Regions from separate parts of the Paenibacillus sonchi genome, predicted to be linked through region 3. Evidence: riboswitches for the same ligand, from Rfam matches in the RefSeq annotation. Region 3 holds a riboswitch; each other region holds the start of a gene.
The links. Region 3 has a riboswitch for cyclic di-AMP ahead of JI735_RS25675 (APC family permease). Riboswitches for the same ligand answer to the same signal wherever they lie in the genome.
Positions count from the first base shown of each region.

Region 1: linked by a shared signal. The riboswitch ahead of JI735_RS12875 (NfeD family membrane protein) and the one ahead of JI735_RS25675 (APC family permease) in region 3 are both predicted to bind cyclic di-AMP.
Region 2: linked by a shared signal. The riboswitch ahead of JI735_RS03695 (C40 family peptidase) and the one ahead of JI735_RS25675 (APC family permease) in region 3 are both predicted to bind cyclic di-AMP.
Region 4: linked by a shared signal. The riboswitch ahead of JI735_RS08790 (resuscitation-promoting factor) and the one ahead of JI735_RS25675 (APC family permease) in region 3 are both predicted to bind cyclic di-AMP.

Region 1 covers NZ_CP068595.1:2,819,271-2,822,395, forward strand. Annotated here, with positions in the region: gene JI735_RS12865 (ABC transporter permease) at 1-693, shown strand, start outside; gene JI735_RS12870 (ABC transporter permease) at 711-1,451, shown strand; cyclic di-AMP (ydaO/yuaA leader) riboswitch at 1,650-1,837, shown strand; gene JI735_RS12875 (NfeD family membrane protein) at 2,022-2,528, shown strand; gene JI735_RS12880 (flotillin family protein) at 2,557-3,125, shown strand, end outside.
Region 2 covers NZ_CP068595.1:814,357-817,481, reverse strand. Annotated here, with positions in the region: gene JI735_RS03705 (DUF1349 domain-containing protein) at 18-623, shown strand; gene JI735_RS36810 (sugar O-acetyltransferase) at 655-1,251, shown strand; cyclic di-AMP (ydaO/yuaA leader) riboswitch at 1,691-1,823, shown strand; gene JI735_RS03695 (C40 family peptidase) at 1,828-2,298, shown strand; gene JI735_RS03690 (ABC transporter substrate-binding protein) at 2,520-3,125, shown strand, end outside.
Region 3 covers NZ_CP068595.1:5,755,607-5,758,731, reverse strand. Annotated here, with positions in the region: gene JI735_RS36335 (hypothetical protein) at 1-89, opposite strand, end outside; gene JI735_RS25685 (DsbA family protein) at 135-635, shown strand; gene JI735_RS25680 (disulfide oxidoreductase) at 635-1,072, shown strand; cyclic di-AMP (ydaO/yuaA leader) riboswitch at 1,261-1,419, shown strand; gene JI735_RS25675 (APC family permease) at 1,546-3,125, shown strand, end outside.
Region 4 covers NZ_CP068595.1:1,900,612-1,903,736, forward strand. Annotated here, with positions in the region: gene JI735_RS08780 (HD domain-containing protein) at 1-396, shown strand, start outside; gene JI735_RS08785 (TatD family hydrolase) at 451-1,221, shown strand; cyclic di-AMP (ydaO/yuaA leader) riboswitch at 1,421-1,648, shown strand; gene JI735_RS08790 (resuscitation-promoting factor) at 1,937-3,097, shown strand.

The sequences.
Region 1 (3,125 bases), 2.9 Mb from region 3:
CTGCGGGCCGAAGGCATGCGGCTCAAACCGGCAGCCTGCTGGCTGCCGGTTATCAGCTCCGGGCTGTTCATCGCATTTATGGCGCTGGAATGGTACCTCTATTTCAAAGGTCCGGCAGGGGTATACGGCGTGTTTAATGTGATGTATATGTTTCTGGGTTTCGTGATGCTGCTGAACACCGCGTTGCTCGCTGGCATGATTGCCGGTGTGGAACACGAATCCAACAGCTGGAAGCAGCTGTTGACCCTGCCCATATCCCGTGCTGCTCTTTATTGGGCCAAGGCGTTGTGGGTTCTTGTCCTGCTGCTCTGTACTGCCTTGCTGATTATTGCCGGCCTGCTTCTGCTCTGGATCTGCTACACCTCCGAACCGCTGCCGTTCCAGTTCCTGATCAGGCAAATCGTGTACAGCTTTCTCGCCTCAGCAGCGGTGCTGGGGCTGCAGATGTGGCTGTCGGTCCAATTCTCGAACCAGGCCATTCCGATGTCCATTGGCTTATTGGGCGCTGTGTCCGGCCTGTTCATCGCGCGGGACAGCAGTGCAGCATTGTGGACCTGGGTGTGGCCATGGGCCTATCCGACCCTGTCCAGTCCGTTCATGGCGCATCCCGGGAGGTGGATTGGCATTAGCGCAGGCCTGGGAGCGATGCTGCTGGCCGCCGGGACCCTGCATTTCAAAAACAAACAATTCTGATTAACAGAGGTGTGATTATGGAATTTTTGATGAAAGCCGAACGAATGAAGCTGCAGTATCCCGTCATCTTCATCCTGTTCCTTATCGGTGCGGTTGGAACGGTGATGCTCGGAATCAATAGTTTAGATTCAGAGAATTTTGCCGGTTTCTATGTGCGCGGCTGGAAAACCTTCTATCTGCATATGGCCAGCTTTCACGGCTTGTTTTTATATCCGCTTTATGCCGGGGTGCTGGCTTCTTTTATCTGCCGTTATGAGCATATTAACGGGGGCTGGAAACAGCTGTTTTGCCTGCCCATTCCCCGTTCCCGTGTCTATTATGCCAAATTGGGGACGCTGATGCTGCTGTTGGGTTTAATTCAACTGCTTTTTGCCGGCTCTTATCTGCTCGCGGGAGAACTGCTTCACTTGGGGAATGATTTGGATGTTACCGAATTGATCACCGGTACGGTTGGGGGCTGGCTGGCTATCCTGCCGTTTGCGGCGCTGCAGTTATGGGTGTCCATGCGCTTGAAGTCGTTTGTGTCCTCTCTGATTTTATCGGCTTCGATTGTGATAGCCAATATTGTGCTTACCGGGCTCCATGCTTCGATCGGTGCCTGGTTCCCCTCCACAACGGCCTATTACGCAATGTACCCAAGAGGAACCGCTTTGTCGCCCCGGCTGGATGTGATCCCGTTCATTCTCATTGTGGCCGCCACCTCTGCTGCGTACATCTGGGCGGGCCGCCGTTCGCTTGTGCGTGGGGCTCGGCTATAGAGAAGTGTTGAGGTGCCTCACTGCTTTCGAGAAATGGAGCAAAATAGAGTAAATCACCGGCCGCTTAAGAGCGAAACCCAAGAATGCGCCTTCATTCGTGAAGTGGTGGCATTTTTGGCTTCTTTTGTCACAGGAAACGTTTTACATTAAACGGCTACAGGCGTAAGATTCAAATCAGCAACCGAATGAAATATAACTGTTCTCAAATGGCTGAATTCCGGTACTGGGAACGGGGGAACCAATGGTGAATGCGGCTTTTGCTGGGATAGCTTCCGCTCACCTGGGGTGAATCCTTGCAGCGTGCTGACAAGCCGCTTCTTGCAGGGTAGGGCAATCTCGCTGCCCGAATCCGTCAGCTAACCCCGTAAGCCTCGAAGAGAGAGGATGAGCGCCATGATCGATTAACCGACCACGGAGAGCCCTGCCGCTTCTGTGGTCTTTTTGCTGTGCAGGCGATCTGCATGAGAAACTAAAAATCGTATAACAACGATATTTAGAGTATTTTGATACGATCTAAACTGCTTAAAAGGAGGGATAGTTATCGTTACTGTATTTATCGTGTGCTTCTGGGTGGGACTATTGCTCCTCCTCAGCGGCGGATTTCATGGGCATGGCCTGGCGGGCCATCTGCATGCGGGAGGCGGCGATGCTGGTGGTCCGGGCTTTGTGCCTATACTCCCTCTGATGGTGTTTGTCACGGTCTGGGGCGGCACTGGTTATGTGCTTACCCGGTTCAGCGGAATAAATATGCTTGCCGTGTTGCTGATCGGCACCGTGGTTGCCTTGCTGGTCGGCTGTCTGATGTATGCGGTGCTGGCCCGGGTGATGACCCGGTACGATAACAGCATGAATGAATTGGATTATGAGCAGGCGGGGCAGCTCGGGTATATCAGCATTCCTGCAGCGGATGGAGCAGTTGGAGAAATGAAATATGTGCTGCACGGAACGATGCGCTCCATTGGTGTGCGGGCAGAGCCCGGGCAGCAGCTCGCCAAGGGCGACAGGGTGATTATTTTAAAGGTGGAAAAAGGAATGGCGTCTGTAACCCTCTTCGAGAGGGAAAGCGGACAATTATAAATAACGGGGAGTGTCGAACCGGATGGTTATGCTCTATTTAATCTCGGGAATTGTTGTTGTTATTCTCCTGGCTTTGTTCAGTATCGTGAACGCTTATAAAAAAGTTCCGCCCAATCAGGCGATGATAGTCTACGGCCTCGGCGGAAAAAGAGTGGTTCAGGGCGGCGGGACGTTCGTCATCCCCGGCTTCCAGAACAATAAGACCATCTCCATGATGCTGATGAGCTTCGATGTCATCCCGGCGCAGGCGATGTTCTCCCAGCAGGGCATCAAGCTCAACCTGGAGGCGGTGGCCCAGATTAAGATAAAAAGCGATCCAACCGCTATTCTGACGGCCAGTGAGCAGTTTATCGACCGGCCGGAAGAGGACCGCGAGACGATTATCCTGCATTCGGTGGAAGGCCATTTGCGCGGCTTGATCGGACAATTGACAGTGGAATCCATTCTAAAAACTCCTGACGAAATCAACAGCAAGATGCGGGAGACCTGCTCGGAAGACCTCGACAAGATGGGGCTTGAGGTAGTCAGCTTCACCATTAAGAAAATTACGGATGACAAAGGGTATATCGACAACATGGGGGTTCCGGAAATTGAGCG
Region 2 (3,125 bases), 2.5 Mb from region 3:
AACAGGAGGGAAATCCAATGGGCCAGACCGATTTTGAAAACTTTAATTGGCTTAATCCAAGCAGCATCCGGTTTGAGAATGAAGCAATGATATTGTATGCGCCTGAGCATAGCGATTTTTTCTGCAACAATGGAGCTGTATCAGAAGAAGGGGCCACCCCGAGCACTCTCGCAAACGCTCCGTTTTTTTTCACGGAGGTTTCTGGTGATTTTGTTATGCGCGTAAAGGTACAGCATGATTTTAAAGATATTTATGATTCTGCTTCAGTCATGGTAATGAAAGACATCAATGTTTGGGCAAAACTGTGTTTCGAACTTACCGATTTCAATACCCATGCCATTGTGAGCGTAGTAACAAATTCATTATCAGACGATGCGAATGGAAATAATATCGACAGTAATTCCGTTTGGCTTCAGATTACACGGGTAGGCCAGTCCTTTGCTTTTCATTATTCATTAACAGGTACTCAGTTTTATATGGCAAGATTCTTTAATTTACCTGTCGAAGAGGCCGTTAAGGTAGGGTTTCTCCCGCAAGCTCCGACTGGAAAAGGTGGCGATAGAATCTACTCTAATTTTTCACTGGAGAATAAAACCGTAAAGAACATAAGAGATGGTGAATAAGTTTGCTAATTTATTTTGATCAGGAGGCCATATGAATATTTCAGAAATCAAACAAATGATAAATTCCGGGAAAATGTATGATGATGTCGGAAAAGATATTTCTGCACTTCGAACACAGGCAATATCTACTTGCAGGAAGTACAATTACAAAGTAAATACAAATGATGAATACGATATGTCCATTCTAAAAGGCTTGTTTGCAGAAGTCGGGGAAAATGTATATATTGAATCCGATTTCCGGTGTGAGTTCGGTTTTAATATTTCGATTGGGAATGAGGTATATATTAACCATGACATGATCATTCTTGATTGCAACGAAGTGAAAATTGGCAACAATGTGTTCATAGGTCCTAGAGCGGGACTATATGCAGCAAATCATGCGGAAGATCCTTTTGAAAGAGCGGATAAAGGGGTCTATTCTGCCCCCATAATCTTACAGGACAATGTATGGCTTGGCGGTGATGTTAAGATTACACAAGGCGTGACCATTGGCGAGAATAGTATTATTGGAGCAGGGAGTGTAGTTACAAAAGACATTCCGCCAAATACTATTGCTGCAGGAGTTCCTTGCAAAGTTATTAGACCTATCAAATATTCTGACAATCCCTGGAGAAGACCAAGCGAATAAGTCTAACATCTCACTAGGAAAATAAAGTTGAAATTGTGCCATGCCGGTGATTTTAACGTGTCCTCTTCAAAAATGAAGCACCGCAATCCGGGCTAACGGGTTGCGGTGCTTCGTTTCGTTCGGCCTTTTTCCACCATCCGGACCGGCCAGGCAAGAGCGGGGCGAGTCGCTGGAGCGGATATTGCGGCTTGGCGGCAAGGAAGCGGAGAGTAACATTTATGTAACCTTTATACTATTAATATAATATAGACTTACAGAGGGAGAGATAAAATTAGTATAAATCATGTTCATTTAACGGGTTACTTGCTCCCTGTTGGCGGAGGTTATACTATAAACTGGGTATATTTTTGTATTATTTTACAATGAAAACGATAAAACAGGAAATAGGATTGACAGAGTGATACTAGATAAAATACTATAGAAATAGTTACAAAAAATTAATGAATTGTTGCCGAATTTCATTTTGAAAACGGGGGAACCACTTTTGGGTGAATTATTCTTGAAAGCAAAGGAATATAGGGAACCTTTAACCGAACCCTCAGCTAACTCCGTAGGCATTGAAGGGAGCAAAGGGTTCTGAAAAAGTTCATTATGTCGTTGATAGGGTCTGCGCTATTATTCACAGCTATTCCAGCGAATACATACGCAAGTGAAATCAGTCTTGAGAATGAAGTGAATGGGGTATTGGGAACTCCTTATGTATGGGGAGGAACGACGGCAGCCGGTTTTGATTGTTCAGGCTTCATTTTATATATTATGGAGAAGTTCAATGCAGGTGATCTGCCGCGTACAACAGGATCTCAAGCCAAGGCTGGCACTGAGGTGTCCAAGGATGACTTGCGGCTGGGGGATTTGGTCTTTTTTAATACTTTCGGTAACGGGGTTTCCCATGCAGGCATTTATATCGGGGATGGCCAGTTTGCACATTCCTCAAGCAGCAAAGGCGTAAGAATAAGCAAGCTCTCGGATTCCTATTACCGTGACCGTTATGTTACAGCCCGCCGTGTAGTAAGCGATACCAGCTATCGTCAGATGGCCGGTGAATAAAGTCCTCTGGGACAGAAAACTTTAAACAGTGTCTATTATTATTGCCCCGCCTTGTATTCAGAAGATTGAATATAAGGCGGGGCTATTTAATTTTAATTTTAACTTTGACTTTCAGCGGAATCCCATATAATATAACTAATGAATGATAATCATTATCACTGAAATGATAACGATTATCACGATACGTAATTAAATGTTATACATATAGGGGGATATCCGGAGTGAACAAAAGGTTATTGAGCTTAATGATGCTTATTATCGTCGTATTGGTTGCAGCAGGCTGTGGATCTAACAACGCAAATCATTCAGCAGCGGACGGAGGCGCAACTAACAATGCAGCCGCTCCAAATGCAGCCGCTACGAACGAGGGCAGTGCAACCGCAGCTGGCCCTATTGTATTAAAAGACGCTAAAGGCGAGGTAAAGCTGGACAAGCCCGCGAAAAAGGTCGTAGTTCTGGAGTGGACTTTTACAGAAGATGTTATTGCGCTTGGTGTGCAGCCGGTAGGTAATGCAGACAACGAAAACTATAAGCTGTATGTAACGTCTGAAGCACCACTTGATGCAGGCGTGACGGATGTGGGAACCCGCTCCGAGCCGAATCTGGAGACGATAGCTTCCTTGAAGCCGGATCTGATTATTGCCAACACTGACAACCATGAAGCGATTTATGATCAATTGAAGGCGATTGCGCCAACACTGATTTTGGGCCTGTATCCGCCTGAGGGGCAAGGCGACCAGTATGCGGAGATGGAAAATATCTTCAAAACCATTGCTGCTGCTGTCGGCAAAACAGCTGAGGGGGACAAGGTTCTTGCTGATCTGGAT
Region 3 (3,125 bases):
ATCGTAGTGATTATTTTTGCCGGACTCTTCATGCTGGCATCGAAGGATTCCTCTTCAACGGCAGGTTCAGGCAAGGCGGTTGATTTCAATTACAGCGGGTTCCGAAGACTTGGAAAGAGGATGCACCGGTCAAAATTGTCGAGTTCGGTGATTTCAAATGCCCGGCCTGCGCCCAGTTTACAGGTGTCATCAAGCCGCAGATTGTGCAGGAGTATGTGAATCAGGATAAAGCAGCCTTCTACTTCGTAAATATGGCTTTTATCGGCCCGGATTCCGAAACGGCTTCGCTGGCGGCACTATCAGTCTACCATCAGAACAATGACGCTTTCTGGACATACTACGATGCGCTTTACGCCAATCAGGGGGATGAGAATGCAGAGTGGGCCACAGAGGACTTCCTGGTGAGCCTCGCGGAGAAGGAGAAGCTGCCTGTTGATCTGGATCTTTTACGCAAAGATATCCAGGAACGAACTTATGAAAGTGAGCTGCAAAATGATATCAGCATCGCCAAAGATACCGGTGTAACCTCTACGCCTACTGTTTTCATTAATGGACACAAAGTAGATAAGCCTTTCGACATGGAAGCTATTGACGCTCAGATTAAATCCGCTTCCGAAGCTGTGAGTGCCGAATGATGAAGATCGCTGCTTTCTGCAGACGCCACTGTCTCTATTTGGCCTGGTTTGTGTCTGTTATCGCAGTAGCGGGAAGTTTGTACCTGAGTGAGGTATTGAAGTACGAGCCCTGCAAGTTATGCTGGTTCCAGCGGATCTTTATGTACCCGCAGCTTATTCTGCTGGGCATTGCCACCTACCGGAATGACAAAAAGATCATTCCCTATGTGCTGCCCCTAAGTCTCATTGGCGGCTGCATCTCAATCTATCATTATGCGGAGCAGAAGATACCGGCACTCAGCAAGGTGCTTCCCTGCACGATTGGCGTACCCTGCAACAAGGATTATCTGAATTATTTCGGGTTTATTACGATCCCTTTACTGGCCTTGATTGCCTTTGCGCTAATCGCAATTTTGCTCTGGACCGGACGCAAAGAGGACATCTCTAACCATTCCTGAAATTTTTGACACAATTAGGGTTCAAAACCTTGAAAAAACAAGCGTTGAGAGGATAATCGCAGAGAATGAAAGATCCATATATCCCTCATCGTGGTTTTGCGTAAAATGGATCATTTTTCATTCTTTTTTCATTTTTTTCACCGCTTTACGGAAGGGCCATTGTAGACTATCATTAGACCTTGTGAGAAGTTGAATATGCGCTGAATTTTCCGGATGGAAAAACGGGGGAACCAACATTGGCCTAAGCGCCAACGGGGTGAATCGGGACGGTCCGCAAGGGCTGTAACCGTAGGGCTACCACAGCCCGAATCCGCCAGCTAACCTCGTAAGCAATGGTGGGATAGTGACGATGCGTAAGCATGCGGATCATTTCCGTATGCTTATTTTTGTGCCTGCATTTATGAAAATCCACCTATGAAAACAGCGCACGGTACTACCGTTTCAACCTAAACAAGAGAGGAACTGTTACTACAATGGTAAGCAAGGTAAAACGACTATTGATCGGGCGTCCGATGAAGTCGAACGAACTCGATCATGAAAAGTTATCCAAGGTGAAAGCACTGGCTGTCCTGTCTTCTGATGCGCTCTCGTCTGTAGCCTACGGAACGGAACAAATCCTGATTGTGCTGGTGGCCGCAGGCTTCACAGCTATCTGGTACTCATTGCCAATCGCATTAGCCGTATTGGGCCTGCTGGCTATACTGATTTTATCCTACCGTCAGACCATCTTTGCTTATCCGCAGGGCGGTGGCGCGTATATCGTAGCCAAAAGCAATCTGGGTGTTCCAACCGGACTCCTCGCCGGGGGATCTTTGCTGGTGGATTATATTTTGACCGTTGCGGTTAGTGCATCGGCGGGTACAGATGCGATCACATCCGCTTTTCCAAGTCTCCATAATCATAGCGTACTTATCGCTGTTACCGTGATTTTGCTCTTGACGATAATCAATCTGCGCGGGGTAACAGAATCTGCCTCATTCATTGCTATTCCCGTGTATCTGTTCGTGGCATCGATCTTCGTATTGATCATTGCGGGGGTATTCAAATATGCAACCGGCGGAGCACATGCCAATGTCCCTGAAATCGGGGCTGCGGTGTCGAATGTCAGTTTGTTTTTGCTGCTTAAGGCCTTCAGCTCCGGCTGTTCGGCTCTGACCGGGGTAGAGGCTGTATCGAATGCCATTCCGAACTTCAAGGCACCTGCGGAAAAAAATGCGGCCAAAACCCTGATGATGATGGGGCTTATCCTGGGGATTATGTTTACCGGAATCACGCTGCTGGCTTACTGGTATGGAATTACGCCGGATGAAAAAGCTACAGTCGTATCACAAATCGCCGAATCTACGTTTGGGCGCGGCGGTTTGTACTTTTTCATACAAGGAATCACAGCGGTTATTTTGTTCCTGGCTGCCAATACAGCTTACTCGGCGTTCCCGCTGCTGGCGTTTATGTTTGCCAAAGACAAGTATCTGCCCCATGCATTTATGGTCCGTGGGGACCGCTTGGGCTTCTCGAACGGCATTATCTTTTTGGGCGTATTATCCGCTCTGCTGGTCACGGCTTTTCACGGAAATACGGAAAGCCTGATTCCGTTATATGCGGTGGGCGTTTTCATTCCGTTTACGCTGTCCCAGCTAGGGATGATGGTGCATTGGTACAAAACCAAACCTAAAGCGTGGCAAAATAAATTTGCGGTGAACACGGTGGGGATGCTTACGACTCTGACCATTACCTTAATCTTCATTATCACCAAATTCTCCAGCGTCTGGATGGCCTTTATCTTCCTGCCGGTTGTAATGTTCGTGTTCCACAGGATTCATCACCATTACCTGAATACTGCGGATCAGCTGCGGATATGTCCGGCAACGGATAAACCCTGCATCAAGGGAAGTACAGTGGTCGTACCTGTCGCTGGTGTAACACGCGCGGTGCTGCATTCGATCAGCTATGCCAAGTCCTTAACGGATAATGTGGTGGCTGTGTATGTAGGCTTTGATGAAGAAGAGATCAACAAAATGGAGCAGAAATGGGAGGAATGGAATCCGGGCGTGCG
Region 4 (3,125 bases), 3.6 Mb from region 3:
CTGGAAGACGATGAAATACTGACTAACTTGTGCAGCCGTTTTATTCATCGTAAACTGTATAAATATGTGGAGATGGATCATCTCGATTCAGAGACCATTGACGAAATCCGCCGCAGTTTTGCCGGTGCCGGACTGCATCCGGATTACGACCTGGAAATCGATTATCCGACAGATCTGCCCTACGATGTGTTCCGTCCGGGAGAGGGCTTTGACAGCAAGCAGATTTTGCTGCTTGACCGCCATGACAAGCTGCGCGAAATCTCTGAGGTATCTGATATTGTGCGTTCGATCAGCGGTATCCACCGCGGCAGATACCACCTGTACTTTCCGCAGGATAAGCTGCAGAAGGCACTTACCCGGCTGCCTGTTTCCATTGGCGGGATCTTTGCAAAATAATACAAAAATTTCTGGAATTCATCATAGAAATTAAGCCTGAAAGGATGTTGTTGCATGCGCTTGTTCGACACACATACTCATCTGGATGCCCCACAATTCGACGAGGATCGTGCGGAGGTCATTGCCCGCGCGTTAGAGGCTGGAGTCAGCAAGATGATTAACATTGGATTTAACCGGGAAACGATTCCAACGACAATGAAATTGGCGGAGACGTATGATTATATTTATGCAGCTGTCGGCTGGCATCCCGTAGACGCTATTGACATGAAAGAGGGGGATATGGACTGGATCGCTTCCCTGTGCAGCCATAAAAAGGTGGTGGCCATTGGAGAAATCGGACTGGATTATTATTGGGATACTTCCCCAAAAGAGGTACAGCACGAGGTATTCCGCAAACAGATCGGTTTGGCCCGTGAACTAAAAATGCCTATCTGTATTCATAACCGGGATGCCCACGAGGATGTAGTGCGGATCTTGCGCGAAGAGAAGGCGAATGAAATCGGCGGGGTTATGCATTCCTTCTCCGGGAGCTGGGAAACGGCCAAAATGTGCCTTGATTTAGGCTTTCATTTGTCCTTCGGGGGACCTGTAACTTTTAAGAATGCGAGGGTGCCAAAAGAGGTGCTGGCCCAGACTCCAATGGACCGGCTTTTGATCGAAACGGACTCTCCATATCTGACGCCGCACCCCTTCCGGGGGAAGCGAAATGAGAGTGCCTATGTGAAGCTTGTGGCTGAGGCTGCTGCGGAAATAAAAGGGATTGATTTACAGGAATTAGCTGAAATTACGTATGCGAACGCCCTGGAACGATTTGGGATTGTCTGAAAACGGGAGTAAAAGCGGTGAAAAAAGAAGTATAGCCGATATATTAAACTTTTTTAACATAGAAACAGCTGATTATTACAATATTTTAATCATTTTTTTGCGTAAACGTGGTTGAATGCTCCTTTACAACATGCATCAAAACAGGATATCATCTTTTCAGTGAAGTGAGCTGTTGTTATTGTGACAGTCACCAAATTCATGGATCGTCTCGCTGAGTCTCCGTATGGAGAACGGGGGAACCAATAATGCTCTGCCGCATGTCCGTACATGAGTACAACACAGAAATGCCGCAGACGTTATTTGATTTCTTTACGTGGTCTTTGGGGTGAATTTGAGGGCAACCGCCGTGAGCGGGTGACCTGAGATAGGGCGTCTCTCTTATGCCCGAACCCGACAGCTAACCCCGTAAGCGTAAGTAAGAGAGGAAACCTCGTGCATAAACATTCCCGCGTATTCTGACACCGGAGAGCCACGAAAGAGTCCTCTGTGAACTCTTTCGGGCTTTTTTTGTTTTTGAATAATGCGAATGTTCCCGGCATACTGTTATATAACAGGTATCTGGAGCAGTTATGCCGAGCAGGCGATCCATGAGCAGGAAACGCTAAAGCAATGCGGGCGTATCCTGTGTAATCTCAAACCTAGTTTCGTCAGAAGTGATGAAGTCACCTTTGTTATACAACTTGGACGACGGGGCTATGTAAGGAGGATGGAGAGAGTGGGCGTATTCCAACCAGAAGTATCCCATGATTCGCAATCATCCAGCAGGTCTTTCGCATTTCGGTGGAAGCAAGTGAATCCTCGCATACTTTCGCTTGCAGGCGCGGCCTCAATTATTATCGCGCTGGTAATTCTGCTGTACGTACACGGTCGAAGCATTAAAGAAATAACTTTAGTAATAGACGGGAAGGTACAAACGCTGGAGACGCGGGACGCGCTGCTCAGCGATGTGCTGGCAAAGGAACAAATTTCGCTGCAGCCGCATGATGCTTTATCTATTGGCCTTAGTGATGAAATAAAGGACGGAGACCGTGTCGTCATCAACCGTACGCAGGCGATTAAGATCACTACGGACGGGACCACCAAAACGTTGTACACGACCGAAGATACACTCGGTCAGGCGATTGACAAACTGGGCATTGGCCTGGAAAGCTATGACAAGATTTACCCTTCGCTAGGCACCGCAGTTTCTGCAGACATGGAAGTCAAAATTGTCCGGATCAACAAGCAAGTGGTACAACGGACAACAGCTTTGCCTTTCCGTGTCATTAAGACCGCAGACCCCTCCCTGACCAAGGGAACCGTAAGAGTTGCACAAGCGGGCAAGCCGGGCGTAATGATCCAGCACATCGAGAAAATCTACCAAGATGGCGAGCTGGCATCCATGCGTATGGTTGGCAAGGAAGTGCAGACGGTCACCAAAGACAAGATCATTGCCATTGGTACCAAACCGCTTCCAAAACCTGTTGTAGCCACTACTGCGACTTCTAAATCAGCAACGACTTCTAAAACATCCAAAGTGAGCGCAAAAAGCAACAATGTTGCCAGTAAAGCAGGCGTAGATTTTGAGTACAAGAAAATGATCAGAAATGTATCCATGACGGCTTATTCATCGGAAGAGCCGGGTATTGGTACCCGTACGGCTTCCGGCACACGCGTAACGGAAGGGCGGACCATTGCTGTGGATCCGAGCGTAATCCCTATCGGCTGGTGGGTGTACATTGAGGGACTTGGGTTTCGCCGTGCAGAGGATACCGGCGGTGCCATTAAAGGCAACAAGGTGGATGTGTATTATGAATCACTGAGCCATGCCCGTAACTTTGGCCGGAAATCACGCACGATCTATGTGATAGGGCCTGTGAAGCCAGAACTGAACTAAGTGGCGGCTGCTTTGCAAATTAGCGGTA